One region of the Faecalibacterium sp. OF04-11AC genome, then DNA from elsewhere that is predicted to be linked to it. Evidence: predicted binding sites of a transcription regulator. Region 1 holds the regulator's gene; the other holds the start of a gene.
The links. The regulator Rex, encoded in region 1, represses fermentation and respiration genes when NADH is low (regulators of the CRP and FNR family bind a similar motif). The targets are predictions, from matches to a motif close to ATTGTTAANNNNTTAACAAT.
Positions count from the first base shown of each region.

Region 2: the regulator Rex is predicted to act here: its motif matches at 2,060-2,079, upstream of DXA70_RS00195 (butyryl-CoA:acetate CoA-transferase).

Region 1 is NZ_QTVP01000015.1:44,005-51,718, reverse strand. Features, by position in the region: gene DXA70_RS08735 (glycoside hydrolase family 28 protein) at 1-28, opposite strand, end outside; gene DXA70_RS08730 (AraC family transcriptional regulator) at 145-957, shown strand; gene DXA70_RS08725 (carbohydrate ABC transporter permease) at 1,110-1,967, opposite strand; partial or broken gene DXA70_RS08720 (sugar ABC transporter permease) at 1,979-2,904, opposite strand; gene DXA70_RS14465 (hypothetical protein) at 3,104-3,826, opposite strand; gene DXA70_RS14460 (ABC transporter substrate-binding protein) at 3,823-4,491, opposite strand; gene DXA70_RS08710 (thymidine kinase) at 4,973-5,587, opposite strand; gene DXA70_RS08705 (redox-sensing transcriptional repressor Rex) at 5,671-6,312, opposite strand; gene DXA70_RS08700 (ATP-dependent Clp protease proteolytic subunit) at 6,563-7,258, shown strand; gene DXA70_RS15455 (hypothetical protein) at 7,348-7,714, shown strand, end outside.
Region 2 is NZ_QTVP01000001.1:38,952-46,665, forward strand. Features, by position in the region: gene DXA70_RS00190 (AI-2E family transporter) at 1-485, opposite strand, end outside; gene DXA70_RS00195 (butyryl-CoA:acetate CoA-transferase) at 534-1,880, opposite strand; gene coaD (pantetheine-phosphate adenylyltransferase) at 2,375-2,875, shown strand; gene DXA70_RS00205 (acetyl-CoA C-acetyltransferase) at 2,957-4,174, shown strand; gene DXA70_RS00210 (enoyl-CoA hydratase-related protein) at 4,272-5,057, shown strand; gene DXA70_RS00215 (3-hydroxyacyl-CoA dehydrogenase NAD-binding domain-containing protein) at 5,145-6,017, shown strand; partial or broken gene DXA70_RS00220 (acyl-CoA dehydrogenase) at 6,132-7,300, shown strand; gene acrB (acryloyl-CoA reductase electron transfer subunit gamma) at 7,318-7,714, shown strand, end outside.

The sequences.
Region 1 (7,714 bases):
TCATGGAGCGGATGAGAGACAGATTCATAAACAGCCTCCTGAAAGAGATTTGAGAAAATGGAAAAAACAGAAGTGTATTGCGGCTTGCCCGGCCGGGCCGGCATGGTACACTAAAAGCAAGTAAAATGCAGGGGGATGCGGAACATGCGTGCGGAACGGGAACGGCTCAATGCAAAGATCGTGGCGGAGAACCTGCGGCTGGGAGCAGAGGCCAGAGAACTCACGAGCGAAGAAGAGCTCTGTTATCTGATCCTGGTCTCGGGCGGCAGCTGCAATGTCCAGTGGGATGGCCAGACCACGCTGGCGGCTCCTGGCTGCGCGCTGTTGCTGGGCCCGGGCAGCGGGCGGCTGCAGCAGGCGGGCAGTGTGCCGCCGGAGCTGCTGGGGTGCCGCTTCCCGGTGGCGGCCCTCCACGATATCCGGAATATGGCCCAGCGGGACTACAGCGCCCTGTTTGAGCCGGGGCAGGCCACGCTCTTATACGGCCCGGTGCAGTGGTCCAGCTGTCTGCGGACGGTGCTGGAGCTGATGCGGAAAGCCCGGGGCGAGCAGGATTATCCGGGTGTGCTCTACCTGGGGCTCCTGCTCCACTATGCAGAGCAGGAGTACCGGGCCGAGAGCCACGCCGCCCGCCCCCGCAACGAGACAGTGGAGCAGATCTGCGCCTACCTTGCCGCCAATTACCAGCAGAAGTTTTCCCTCAGCGAGGTGGCGGCAAAGTTTTACATCTCGCCCTATTACCTCAGCCGCCTGTTCCGGCGGGTAACGGGGCAGTCCATTGTGGATTACATCAATGGCCGCCGCATCGAGGCCGCCCAGAAGCTGCTGGAGACAACGGAGCTCAGCATCGGCACGGTGGCGGAGCAGACGGGCTTTGCCAGCGCCGCCCATTTCCGGCGTGTCTTCCGGGAGACCATGGGCACCGGGCCGCTGCAATACCGGAAGAGCCATCGATGAGGCAAACAGCCTTGCCCTCTCCGTCATCGCTGACGACAGGCGGCCTGAGAGGCTAGCCAGTTAACAACAGAACACCCCCTGTACCATCTTACGGGCAATGGCACAGGGGGTGTTTGTGGTTTCAGCCGTCTTGGCCGCGAGAGAAAGAGCGCTTAGCCCTTGACAGCACCCGCGGAGATACCTTCGACGAACTGATCCTGTGCGCAGAAGAAGACGATCAGCTGCGGCAGAATGGAGATCAGCGACAGGGCCAGGATGCGGTTCCAGGCAAAGCCCGTATCACCATCCATGGACAGCTTGACGAACAGGGACATGGGGTACTTGGCAGGGGTCTGCACATAAAGCAGCGGGCCCATGAAGTCGTTGCAGCTCCACATGAACTGGAACAGGGCGCAGGACACCAGAGCGGGCATCAGCATGGGGACAATGACCTTGTACAGGGTCTGGAACGAGGAGCAGCCGTCGATGGCGGCAGCCTCGTCCAGATCACGGGGGACATTGCGCATGAACTGCACCAGCTGATACACGAAGTAGGTCTCGGTAGCAAATGCGCAGTGTACCCAGATGGCCAGATAGAACGGGCTGTTGACCCAGCCGAACTTGGTGTACAGCAGGAACTGCGGCACGTTCAGGACGACCTGGGGCAGGAAGAGGGTGGCCAGCATGATGCTGAACAGGATCTTGCGGCCCGGGAAATCAAAACGGCCAAAACCGTAGGCGGCCACGCAGGAGGAGACCACGGTGCAGATGACCTTGGGCAGAACATAGCTGTAGGTGTTGAGCATGGCCTGCAGGATGTTGATGGAACCGCCAAAGTTGTTCAGCGCGTTCTGATAGCCCTCGAGGGTGGGGTTCTTGATCCACAGGCCGATGCCTGCAAAGATCTCGCTGTTGTCCTTAAAGGTGGCGCTGATCATCCACAGCAGCGGGTAGATCATGATAAGGCCCACCAGAATCAGGACAAAGTACTTGAAAAACGTCGCGATGGCGTTAGAAGCTTTCATTCCCATAGTGTTACACCTTACCTTTCATCCGAGTAGTAGACCCACTTCTTCTGGCTGGTAAAGGCAATGATCGTCAGGATGCAGACGATGACGAACATGATCCAGGCCAGTGCGGAAGCCATACCCATTTCGTTGGACTTGAAAGCGTAGTTGTAAACGAGGATGGAGATGAGGGTGGTGGAGTTGCGGGGGCCGCCGTTGGTGATGATGAACGGGCCATTGAACTCCTGGAACGCCTGGCAGATCTGAGTGACCAGGTTGTAGAAGATGATGGGGGTGATCATCGGAACGGTGATGGAGAAGAACTGCTTCCACTTGCCGGCACCGTCGATGGTGGCAGCCTCGTACAGGTCCGCGGGCACGCCTTTCAGAGCGGCCAGGAACAGCACCATGGCGGAACCGAACTGCCAGATGCGCAGGAAGCAGATGATCCACAGCGCGTAAGTCGGGTCAGACAGCCAGGAGGGGCCCTGTGCGTGACCAAAGGTGATCATACGGATCAGGGTGTTGACCAGACCGTCATCACGGAAGACGGCTTTCCACAACACGGCGATGGCCACGGAACCGCCCAGGATGGACGGGATGTAGTAAATGGTACGGAACAGGTTCACGCAGGCGATCTTGAAGTTCAGGATGTAAGCGATGAACAGCGCGAAGATCAGCTTCAGGGGCACGGTGATGAACGCGTACTTGAACGTGGTGATCAGTGCTTGGTGATCTTGGCATTGGTGAACGCGGTGGCGTAGTTCATCAGGCCGTACTCGTGGATGCCCTCAAAGAAGTTCATATCCGTAAAGCTGTAGTACAGCGACTGGCCAAACGGAATGGCTTTGAAGACGACGAAGCCGATGATCCAGGGGATCAGGTAGAACAGGCCCTGCCATTTGTCAAAAAACTTCTGGGCCGGGGTACGCCCGAGCGAGGGCGCTTTGCTTTCTTTCATCCGGGAATCCTCCTTTTTGAAAATTCGGGGTGGGTGCAGCATGGTTTGGACACATCTTGGTCAAAGTTTAGACATCTTTTTCTTGCAAAAAAGGGGCATCCACCTCTTGGGCGGCGGATGCCCCTACAATGTACCAAACAGAATCGAGGGGGCGGGAGTTTATACCGTAACTCGGACCCCGCTGCAGCGTGTGGAAGAATTACTCGACGGTGTAACCGACGGCATCCATGCCATCCAGCAGGATGTCAACAACGTCAGCGCCGGACTTGTTATCGTAATCGACGGTGTCGAAGACTTCCTGGTAAACGCCGGTGCCGTTTGCTTTCAGGTCGTTGGACTCGAACAGGGGATCCAGCTTGTTGGAAACGAAAGCCATGACCTTGCCGTTTGCCTCGGCAACCAGCTCCTTGACAGCGCCCGCAGCCTGAGCGGCAGCCAGACCAGCCTTGGAAGCGGGGATGCCGCACTCGGAACCCATGATGGAAGCGCCAGCCTCTTCGTTCAGCAGGAAGTTGATGAGGGTAGCTGCCTCCGCGGGGTGCTCGCAGGTCTTGGTGATGGCCAGGCCCATGGAGACCTTGGAGAAGCCGCCGTTGTAATCGCCGAACTTGATCTCCTCGCCGACGGTGAAGCCGGGCTTGTTCTCCTCGTCCAGAGCGTCCTGATACTTGGTAGCGGAGGAATCCCACTCGAAGCAGCCGGCCAGCTTGCCGGTGATCCACTCGGTGGACTGGTGAGCGGCGTTGTCGCCGTTGGAGCCGTAGTAGGTGGGCAGGCTCATGATGACGTGGCCATCGACCAGGCTCTTGATGAAGTCGATGCCCTCCGCGATCTCGTCCGCGGTGTAGTTCAGGGTAGAGGTGGTGGGGTCTGCCCAGTCCTTGCCGTACTTGGACTCGAGGTAGAAGACCATCAGGATCATACGGTCGTAAGCGCCAGGTGCAGGGGATAGTAGTCATCGCCCAGCTTCTCCTGGAAAGTCTTGCCGGCTGCCATCAGATCGTCCAGAGACTTGGGGACCTCGGTAATGCCAGCCTTGTTAAAGGTGGTCATGTTCCAGTAGAAGATACGGCCGGTCATGGAGACAGGCACGCACTGCTGAGCGTTTGCCACGTTGCAGGCAGTCAGCTGCGCCTCATCCCACTGAGACAGATCCAGATAATCGGTGGTGCTGTTCAGGTCAACGAACGTCTGGCCGTTCTTGGAATAGTTGTACAGCCAGTTCCAGTTGATCTGGCAGACATCCTCCGCCACGCCGCCGGCAAACTTGGTGGACATGGTATCCTCCCAGCCGGACCATGCGGCAAAGGTGGGGTTGACGGTGATGTTGCTGTGCTCAGCGGAGAAAGCCTTGATGGCATCCTGGTATGCATTGTGACGAGACTCGCCGCCCCACCAGCTCATGGTCAGGGTAACGGGGTCGCTGCTCAGGCCGCCGACGGCCTCAACAGAAGCAGCTGCCGCGGAAGAAGCAGGAGCGGTGCTGGAAGCCGCGCCGCTGTTGCCGCCGCAGGCAGCCAGCAGACCGGCTGCACCCACAGCGCCAGTGACCTTGATGAAATCACGACGAGAAATTGCCTTGCTCATTTTTGTTCTCCTCCTAATTGTGTAGAAAACCTCGTGTGGAACGGAGCCTCTGCAAAGCATCCGTTGTATACAATTATGATAACAAAAGCATTCACAAAAAGAAAGATAGAATTTGGCGTGATACACTCTAAAAACGCACAAATATTGTCATAACCTTTGCGGAGGCATCGGCGTCCTTGCCAGAATGAATAAACTTCGGTTAAAAAACTGTGCAACTTGTATACTTCAACACTTTGCATAGAAAATCGAGGGTCTTGGACGACAAAACAACGTAAATTGTTATAATTTTATGCGGTGTGGAAAATTGTCGCTGGAGTGTTGTATACAATAAAACAATCGAAGACAGATGATTCTCATGTGAAACTGATATATCAATAACGCAATAAACGTGCGAATTGCCTTGCAACTGATATACTAATTGCTCGTAAAACGGATGAAAAAAGCGCTGCCCGCAATTGCAGACAGCGTAAATGGAAAAAATTTACTTGGACAGATGCTCAGCCCGCTTGGCATAAAATTCTTTGCGGGCTTTGAAATAGCATTGGGGGCACATGCTGACGTACTGCACATCGTTCTGCAGATCGATGGCGACCTGTTCCCCCTCAAAGACGAACTCGCCGTTGACCTTGCGGCAGTTACAGGTGGCTTTGCGGCCGCAGGTGCAGATGGTCTTCATCTCCTCGATGGTGTGGGCCAGCTCCAGCAGGCGGGTGGAGCCGGGGAAACCCTTGAGGGAAAAATCAGACCGCAGGCCGTAGCAGATGACCGGGATGTTCAGCTCCACCGTGACCATGAACAGCTCCTCGGCCTGCTGGGGCGTGAAGAACTGGCTCTCGTCGCAGAGGACACAGGCCAGCGGGGCTGCGGCAGCGGCCTGCTGCACCGCTGCAAACACGTCCATTTCCGGGGGAACCAGGAGGTCGGCCTTGCGGCGCACGCCCAGGCGGCTGACCAGCTCGCCGCCGCCCTTGGTATCCACCTGCGGCTTGAGGATGAGCACCCGCATTCCCTGCTCCTCGTAGTTGTGGGCCACCTGCATCAGGGCGGTGCTCTTGCCGCTGTTCATGGCACCGTAACGAAAATAAAGTTTTGCCATTGTTTTCTCCTCATAAAAAGGCAACCCTCCCAGTCAAAATAGGTCGGAGAGGGTTGCATATTACTTTTATACGGTATAAGAGATCAGTCCTGATTGCGCAGGCGGTAGCCCAGGCTCATCAGGCTGTCGCCCAGATGAACGTTCTCCACCACCACATCCGGGTAAGAAATGGACAGGTCGTAGTGGGAGAAATTCCAGAAGCCCTGGATGCCCAAGCTGACCAGGCGGCTGCTCAGCTCCTCGGCACCGCTGCGGGGCAGGCAGAGAACGGCCACCTCGGGGTGATGCTCGGCGCAGAACGCTTCCAGCTGGTCAATGTTCAAGATCTGCACGCCGCTGATCTCCTTGCCCACTTCGTCGGCGGAGTTATCAAAGGCAGCGATCAGCTTGTAACCATTGGTGTCGGTGGTGATAAAACGGCTCACGGCCTTGCCTAAGCGGCCGCAGCCGATGAGGATGGTGGGCAGAAGGTCGCCGTTGCCAAACAGCAGATGCTCCAGGATGGAGAGCAGGTTCTCCACCGAGTAGCCGATGCCCTGCCGGCCATTCACATCGCCGATGCAGTTGAAATCCTGCCGCACCTGGGAGGCGGTGGTGCCCATCTGGGCAGCTAGCTCACGGGACGAGATGCTGGTGATGCCATCATTTTTTAACGTGCGCAGGTAGCGGTAATATTTGGGCAGCCGCTTGATGACGGGGAGCGACGCTTTTCCGGGGGTGTTCATATCAGAAAATCTCCTTTCTGCAAAAGGTGCCGGGCAGGGGAGCAGTGCAAGCAGGACGCGCCGACAGATTCTCAGAATTTTTGCAATAATGATACATATTTGACAATGTTTTAGTTAATATAAAGTATACAGCCTGATACGAGAATGTCAAACCCTTTGGACAAAATTTTTTTGGCTAAGATTTTTAGCTTTCGGAATAGCACCGTGCCGCCCGGGGAATCCTGAGAAAAAACGGCCGGGAGGATGGAAGATGGCAGAGAAAACGAACGACGAAAAAGGCAGCCCTGTGGAGCAGCAGCGGCTGGAACAGGAGCAGATCGAGGACCTGGGCAGCATCTGGCGCACCCGGGGCAAACACGCCATCCACTGTCTGACGGTAGTGGGGCAGGTGGAGGGCCATGTGGAAGCGCCCCAGGGCCAGAAAACCACCAAATATGAGCATGTCATCCCCCAGCTGGTGGCGGTGCAGGAGGACCCCGGCATCGAGGGGCTGCTGGTGCTGCTCAACACGGTGGGCGGGGATGTGGAGGCCGGGCTGGCGCTGGCGGAGCTCATTGCCAGCATCTCCAAGCCCAGCGCCGCCGTGGTGCTGGGCGGCGGGCACTCCATTGGGATCCCGCTGGCGGTGAGCGCCCGGCGGAGCTTTATTGTGCCCACGGCCACCATGACCATCCACCCGGTGCGCCATTCCGGCATGATTTTGGGCGTGCCCCAGACCATGCGGTGGTTTGAGCAGATGCAGGAGCGGATCACCGGTTTTGTGGCGGCCCACAGCGGCATGACGGAAAAGCGCTACACCGAGCTGATGCTCCGCACCGGGGAGCTGGTGATGGATGTTGGCACGGTGCTGGACGGCCGCAAGGCCGTGCGGGAAAAGCTCATCGACCAGTTGGGCGGCATTTCGGACGCGTTGGAGTGGTTGTATCAGGAAATAGAAAAAGGATAATTTGCCATTTGACTTTCCGCGTGGTACAATGAAAGAATCGAGAAGTATCGAAATCGATTTTATCATAGAAACGACAGGGAAGAGCGAACATGGCAAAACGGAAACGAAAATCCACTGCGGGGCGCGGCAGACAGCGCCGGAGAAGCCGGGCACAGGACCGGATGCCTGCGGGGCTGGTGACCTTGTTTTTGGGCCTCATCCTCATGGCGCTGGCTTTTGTGCCGGGCAGCGCGGTCTGGAAGACTCTGCACGACGCGCTGTTTGGCGTGTTTGGCTGCGGCAGCTTTGTGGTGGGCGCGGCGCTGTGCTATCTGGCCATCCTGTACACCCGCGGCGAGGACCTGCTGCCCCACATTGCAAAGCTGCTGCTGGGGCTGGTGTTTGCCAGCAGCACGGTCATCGTGTTCTCGGATATCCCCGCCGATGTCCCGGCGGCGACCATGGTAGCCGCCTGTT
Region 2 (7,714 bases), on a different contig from region 1:
TCCAGATCCACCGAGATGGCGTTGTAGGCCTTATTGACGTAGTCCATAATGACCTCGTTGTCGGCCACGAACTCCAGATTGTTGACCCAGCGGATGAAGTTGTTCAGGTTGGCGCGGGCCGTGTAGTACAAGGTGGTAACGCTGGTGACCAGCTGGGGAATGATCATCATAAACAGGGCATAGATCACCAGCAGGCCGAACAGAAGGGTGGCCGCGACGGACAGCGCACTGACCAGCCCTTTCATCTTTTCCGGGAAGAGGCGGTGGAGGAAGTTTTCCACCGTGTTGCACACCGGCTTGAGCAGGTAGGCGATGACCGCGCCGTAGATGAACGGCATCAGGATGCTGGTCAGTTTGGAGACAGCGTCGCCAAAACCCTCAAAGCGGTAGATGAAAAAGAAAAAGATGATGCTCAGGCTGATGGCCCCGAACCCTGCGAGCATCCCGTAGAGGTAGGGCTTGATGTGTGGTTTTTTGTCCATCATGGCAGACTCCATTCCCGCCGCAGACAGCAGGAATCCCTGCGGCGATGCTTAGCGCTTGTTGCTCCTGCGCCAGATATGCATTTTATCGGCCTCGGCGATCAGCTGCTCACGGAAATCCGGGTGCGCCACGCTGATGAGGGCTTCGGCTTTCTCCCAGCTGGTCAGGCCCTTGAGGTTGACACAGCCGTACTCGGTGCACAGATAGTGGAGGTTGGCACGGGTATCCGTGATGATGCTGCCGTTCTCCAGCGTGGGGCGGATGCGGCTCTCCAGCTTGCCGGTCTTCTTATTCATAAAGGTAGAGGACAGGCAGATGAAGCTCTTGCCGCCCTTGGAAAGGTAAGCACCCAGCACGAAGTCCAGCTGGCCGCCGGCACCCGAGATGTGTTTGATACCGGCGCTCTCAGCATTCACCTGGCCAAACAGGTCGATATCCACCGCGTTGTTGATGGAGATGAAGTTGTCCAGAGCCGAGATGCTGCGGATATCGTTGGTGTAATCCACGGGAGCGGACATGCACTCGGGGTTGTTATCGAGGTAGTCGTACATCTTTTTGGTGCCGGCACCGAACGCGTAGACCTGACGGCCCTTGTCCAGCTGCTTGTGGGCACCCGTGATCTTGCCGGCCTTGGCGATATCGACGAACGCGTCAACATACATCTCGGTGTGGACGCCCAGGTCTTTCAGGTCGCTCTGTGCGATCAGGCTGCCGATGGCGTTGGGCATACCGCCGATGCCCAGCTGCAGGCAGGCACCGTTGGGGATGAGGGGCACCACCAGGTTTGCCACCTTGAGGTCCACCTCGGAGGCGGGGCCGGCGGCAGCCATCTGGCCGATGGGCGGGTTGCTGCCCTCCACGATGCCGCTTACCTTGGAAATATGCACGCAGTTCTCCATGCCGCCCAGGCACCGGGGCATGTTGGTGTTGACTTCCACGATGATCTTCTTGGCTTTCTCACACACGGCACCCAGATGGCTTGCACTGGGGCCAAAGTTGAAATAGCCGTGCTCGTCCATGGGAGTCACCTGGAAAATGGCAACATCCAGCGGGTCCGGGCTCTCGCGGTAGTAGCGGGGCAGCTCCGAGTAGCGGATGGGGGAGTAGAACGAGAAGCCCTGTGCAATGGCCTTGCGCTCAATGCCGCCCATGTGCCAGCTGTTCCAGGTCATGTGGGCAGCCGGGTCGTCGATCTGGAAGATCTCGGGCACCCACATCAGGATACCGCCGCGGAAGTTGACGTTCTCCAACTCGGGCAGGCGCTTGGCCAGCGCCGCGTCCACAGCCACAGGCGTGTTGACCGCCCAGCCGTAATCGACCCAGTCACCGCTCTTGACCTGAGCGGCAGCCTGCTCGGCAGTCATCTTTTTCTGCGCGTACAGTTCCATAAAATCCATTATAAACCATCCTCTCCGATAATAACATAAAGAAATTGTAAATTCTTACAATTCCCTGCGGAACAATATAACCTTACAGTTCCCTGCGGAACGATATAAAATGTACAGAGTATTTACCAAATGGATGCAATCTGTACACATGACTTTCACAGGTGAGTGATATCCTGATGCCATGCAACTTAGTTATAACATTAACAAATTGCAGAATCAATACCCTGTTGCGAAAAAATCGGAGCTGATGGCAATTTGACTAAAAATCTTAGCATTTTATGACGATAGTTTGGTACGGCAAAAACAAATTTTTCAGAAAATGGTCTTGATAAAATTTTGACAATATGGTTTACTAGTATCGTAGCAAGTGTGCGCGCTGGTGTGCACCGTTAATTGTTTAAAAATTAACGATATGACGAGGCGCTGCTTGCCCCGGAGACTGGAAAGTGCTATCATGGCAGAACCAAAACGCGCTTTTCACCCAAGCGCACAAGGAGGACACCATGGTAACGGCAATTTATCCCGGCTCATTCGACCCTGTCACCCGGGGCCATCTCGATATCATCAAGCGCGCGGCAAAGATCAACGACAAACTGATCGTGGCTGTGCTCATCAACAGCGCGAAAGACCCTCTGTTCACCATTGAGGAGCGGGTAGAGCTGCTGAAAGAGTGCTGTAAGGACATCCCGAATGTCACCGTGGAGAGCTTCGACGGCCTGACTGTGGATTTTGCCAAAAAGAAGCACGCTTCGGTGATGGTGCGGGGCCTGCGGGCCGTGACGGATTTTGAAAACGAGATCCAGCTGGCCCAGACGAACCACGCGCTGATGCCTGGCATTGAAACAATGTTCCTTGCCACCAGCATCAAATGGAGCTACCTCTCCTCGACCATCGTCAAGGAGGCCGCCCACTACGGCAGCAACATCTCCAAGTTCGTTACCCCCAATGTGGAGGCGGCGGTCGAACGGAAGATGAACGCCCTGCGGGAAGCCGGAAAGCTCTGAATCCCATGCAAAAGCGCCCACGGGCGTTTTGAATAACAAAGGCTCTAAAATCACCCAACATAAATTCAGGAGGCTTTTAACATGAAGAAAATTGTTATCGCATCTGCATGCCGTACCGCCATTGGCAAGTTCGGCGGCACCCTGGCAAACGTCCCCGCTGCGGAGCTGGGCTCCATCGTTATCAAGGAGGCTCTGAACCGCGCTAACGTGGCTCCCGAGCAGGTCGATCATGTTTACATGGGCTGCGTCATCCAGGCTGGCCTGGGTCAGAATGTTGCCCGTCAGGCTGCCCTGAAAGCCGGTCTGCCCATTGAGACCCCCGCCGTCACCGTCAACGTGGTCTGCGGCTCTGGCCTGAACTGCGTCAACATGGCTGCTCAGATGATCGAGGCTGGCGATGCTGACATCGTGGTCGCCGGTGGTATGGAGAACATGGACATGGCTCCGTTCGCAATGATGAAGGGCCGCTACGGCTACCGCATGGGCGCTCCCATGGGCAAGAGCGAGCTGGTGGACACCATGGTCAATGATGCTCTGTGGGATGCATGCGGCTTCAACAAGCACATGGGCATGACCGCTGAGAATGTCTGCACCAACGAGACCTACCAGAAGAAGTACGGCTACAGCCCCATCACCCGTCAGCAGCTGGATGAGTTCTCCTACAACAGCCAGGTCAAGGCTGACAAGGCCATTAAGGACGGCGCGTTCAAGGATGAGATCGTTCCTGTTGTCATCAAGGGCAAGAAGGGCGACACCGTGTTCGATACCGATGAAGGCCCCCGTCTGACCCCTGTTGAGAAGCTGGGCACCCTGAAGCCTGCTTTCACCAAGGACGGCATCGTGACCGCCGGCAACTCTTCCGCTATCAACGACGGTGCTGCTGCTCTGGTCGTGATGAGCGAGGAGAAGGCCAAGGAGCTGGGCGTGAAGCCTCTGGCTACCTGGGTCGCAGGCGCTCTGGCTGGCGTTGAGCCCGAAGTCATGGGTCTGGGCCCCATCGCTGCTACCAAGAAAGTCATGGCAAAGACCGGCCTGACCGTTGCTGATATGGATCTGATCGAGGCTAACGAGGCATTCGCGGCACAGTCTGTGGCTGTCGGCGAGGCTCTGGGCTTTGATCAGGAGAAGCTGAACGTCAACGGCGGCGCAATTGCTCTGGGCCACCCGGTCGGCGCTTCCGGCGCTCGTATCCTGGTCACCCTGCTGTACGCGATGAAGCATCGCGGCGCTAAGAAGGGCCTGGCTACCCTGTGCATCGGCGGCGGCATGGGCTGCGCTACCATCGTTGAGATGGACTAAGTTCTCCACGGGAAACAAATAAGTAGAATAACAGTCCCGGGCAGGGGAGTGGCCTCTGCCCGGGGACTGCTTTGAAAAATGAATGGAGGTTTTCACAATGGCATTTGTAAAAACCGAGGTGCAGGGCGCTGTCGAGATCATCACCATCGATCGTCCCAAGGCACTGAACGCCCTGAACCCCGAAGTTCTGGCTGACCTGAAAGCAGCTTTTGAGGCTGTGGATCAGAACACCATCCGCTGCATCGTCCTGACGGGCGAGGGCGACAAGAGCTTTGTGGCCGGCGCGGATATCGGCTCCATGAGCACCATGACCAAGGCAGAGGGCGAAGCTTTTGGTAAGCTGGGCAACGATGTCTTCCTCATGATCGAGAGCTTCCCCGTCCCCGTCATTGCAGCGGTCAACGGCTTTGCACTGGGCGGCGGCAACGAGCTGGCAATGAGCTGCGACATCCGCATCTGCTCCGACAACGCTGTCTTCGGCCAGCCGGAAGTCGGTCTGGGCATCACCCCGGGCTTCGGCGGCACCCAGCGGCTGGCTCGTCTGGTCGGCATGGGCATGGCAAAGCAGCTGGTCTACTCGGCCCTGAACATCAAGGCTGACGAGGCTCTGCGCATTGGCCTGGTCAACGCCGTGTATCCGCAGGCTGAGCTGATGGAGAATGTCCTGAAGCTGGCTGGCAAGATCGCCAAGAACGCTCCCATTGCAGTGCGCAACTGCAAGAAAGCCATCAATGACGGCATCAGCCTCCCCATTGAAAAGGCTGTGGAAGTGGAAGAAAAGCTGTTTGGCGACTGCTTCGAGACCCACGATCAGGTCGAGGGTATGGCATGCTTCCTCTCTCGTGAGAAGCCGAAGCCCAAGGCAGTGTTCACCAACAACTAAAACATTCCGGTTTTAAGCTTTCCCCGGGAGAGGGGAGAGCGTAAGAAAAGATTACTTAACATCAAATATTTAAAGGAGAGATATCCTATGAAGATCGGTGTTATTGGCGCTGGCACTATGGGCCAGGGCATCGCAAAGGCATTTGCACAGGTTGAGGGCAACACCGTTGCTCTGTGTGACATCAAGCAGGAGTGGGCCGAGAATGGTCTGGCAAAGATCAAGAAGGGCTACGAGAAGCTGATCGCTAAGGGCAAGATGACCCAGGAGAAAGTGGACGCCATCGTTGGTGCCATCACCCCGGGCCTGAAAGAGGACCTGTGCGCGGACTGCGACCTGATCGTTGAGGCTGCATTTGAGGACATGAAAGTCAAGCAGACCACCTTTGGCGAGCTGGATAAGATCTGCAAGCCCGAGTGCATCTTTGCTTCCAACACTTCCTCCCTGTCCATCACTGAGATCGGCAAGGGCCTGAGCCGCCCCATGATCGGTATGCACTTCTTCAACCCCGCAGACCGCATGAAGCTGATCGAGGTCATCGCAGGCTGCAACACTCCCGCTGAGACCGTTGAGAAGATCAAGGAGATCTCCGTTGCCATCGGCAAGAACCCTGTGCAGGTCAACGAGGCTGCCGGCTTCGTCGTCAACCGCATCCTGATCCCCATGATCAATGAGGCTGCATTCATCAAGATGGAGGGCGTCTCCAACATTGCTGGCATCGACACCGCTATGAAGCTGGGTGCAAACCACCCCATGGGACCCCTGGAGCTGGGCGACTTCATCGGCCTGGACATCTGCCTGGCCATCATGGACGTCCTGTACAAGGAGACCGGCGACAGCAAGTATCGTGCTTGCCCGCTGATCCGTAAGATGGTCCGCGGCGGCAACCTGGGCTGCAAGACCGGCAAGGGCTTCTACGTTTACAACGCAGACCGCACCAAGACCCCTGTTGATGAGCTGTAATTTCTGAAAAACGTTTCTCCCGGCCGCGGGAAAGCGGCCGGGAGGAATTTGTTTGCACTGAGCGGACAAGCACTGCTCAGGAACTGAAAAAATACCCGTTAGGAGGATATAGCGATGGATTTTACTCTGTCCAAGCAGCAGCAGATGGTACAGAAGATGTACCGCGAGTTTGCTGAAAACGAAGTCAAGCCCCTGGCTAAGAAAGTTGACGCCGAAGAGTACTTCCCCAAAGAGACCGTCGAGAAGATGGGCAAGCTGGGTATGATGGGCATTTATTTCCCCACTTCCGTGGGTGGCGCAGGCGGCGATGTCCTGTCCTACGTCATGGCAGTTGAGGAGCTGAGCAAGGTCTGCGGCACCACCGGTGTCATCGTCTCTGCTCATACCAGCCTGTGCGCTGCTCCTATTTATGAGAATGGCACCCCTGAGCAGAAAGCAAAGTACCTGCCAAGCTGTGCAGCGGCGAGTGGCTGGGCGCTTTCGGCCTGACCGAGCCGGGCGCTGGCACCGATGCACAGGGTCAGCAGACCATTGCTAAGGAAGATGGCGATTACTGGGTGCTGAATGGCTCCAAGATCTTCATCACCAACGCTGGCTTTGCTGATGTGTTCATCGTCATCGCCGTTACCGATAACGTGCTGGATAAGCGCGGTCGTCCCACTAAGCTCTGCTCTGCCTTCATCGTGGAGCGTACCGACCCGGGCTTCTCCGTCGGCAAGGCTGAGGACAAGATGGGCATTCGCGGTTCTTCTACCTGCGAGCTGATCTTTGAGGACTGCCGCATTCCGAAAGACCGTATGCTGGGCGTGCGCGGCAAGGGCTTCCAGCTGGCTATGGCTACCCTGGACGGCGGCCGTATCGGCATCGCTTCCCAGGCTCTGGGCATTGCCGAGGGCGCTCTGGAAGAGACCGTTGCATACGTCAAAGAGCGTAAGCAGTTCGGCCGCAGCATTTCCGCTTTCCAGAACACCCAGTTCGAGCTGGCTGAGATGAAGGCCCGCGTGGAAGCTGCCAAGTACCTGGTCTATGCAGCTGCTCTGAAGAAGCAGCAGGCTATGGACGGTGCAAAGGTCCGCTATAGTGTTGAGGCCGCTCAGGCTAAGCTGATCGCAGCCCGCACCGCCAGCGACGTGACCCGCCGCTGCCTGCAGCTGTTCGGCGGCTACGGCTACACTCGTGACTATCCCATCGAGCGCATGATGCGTGATGCCAAGATCACGGAGATCTATGAGGGCACCAGCGAAGTGCAGATGATGGTCATTTCCGGCGCTCTGCTGAAGTAAGGGAGGCAAGATTTACAATGAAAGCAATTGTTTGTGTAAAGCAGGTTCCTGATACCTCCGGTAAGGTGGCCGTCAAGGCGGACGGTACGCTGGACCGTGCCTCCATGGCAACCATCACCAACCCCGATGACCTGAACGCTCTGGAGGCTGCCCTGAAGCTCAAGGACGCCACCGGCTGCGAGGTCGTTGTTGTCACCATGGGTCCCCCGCCGGCAGAGGGTATGCTGCGTGAGCTGCTGGCCCGCGGCGCTGACAAGGCTGTTCTGGTTTCCGGCCGTGAGTTCGGCGGTTCTGATACCTTTGCAACCAGCCAGATTCTGGCTGCTGCTGTCAATAAGATCGGCGTTGGCCCCGAGGACGTTGTCTTCTGCGGCCGTCAGGCAATCGATGGCGATACCGCTCAGGTTGGCCCGC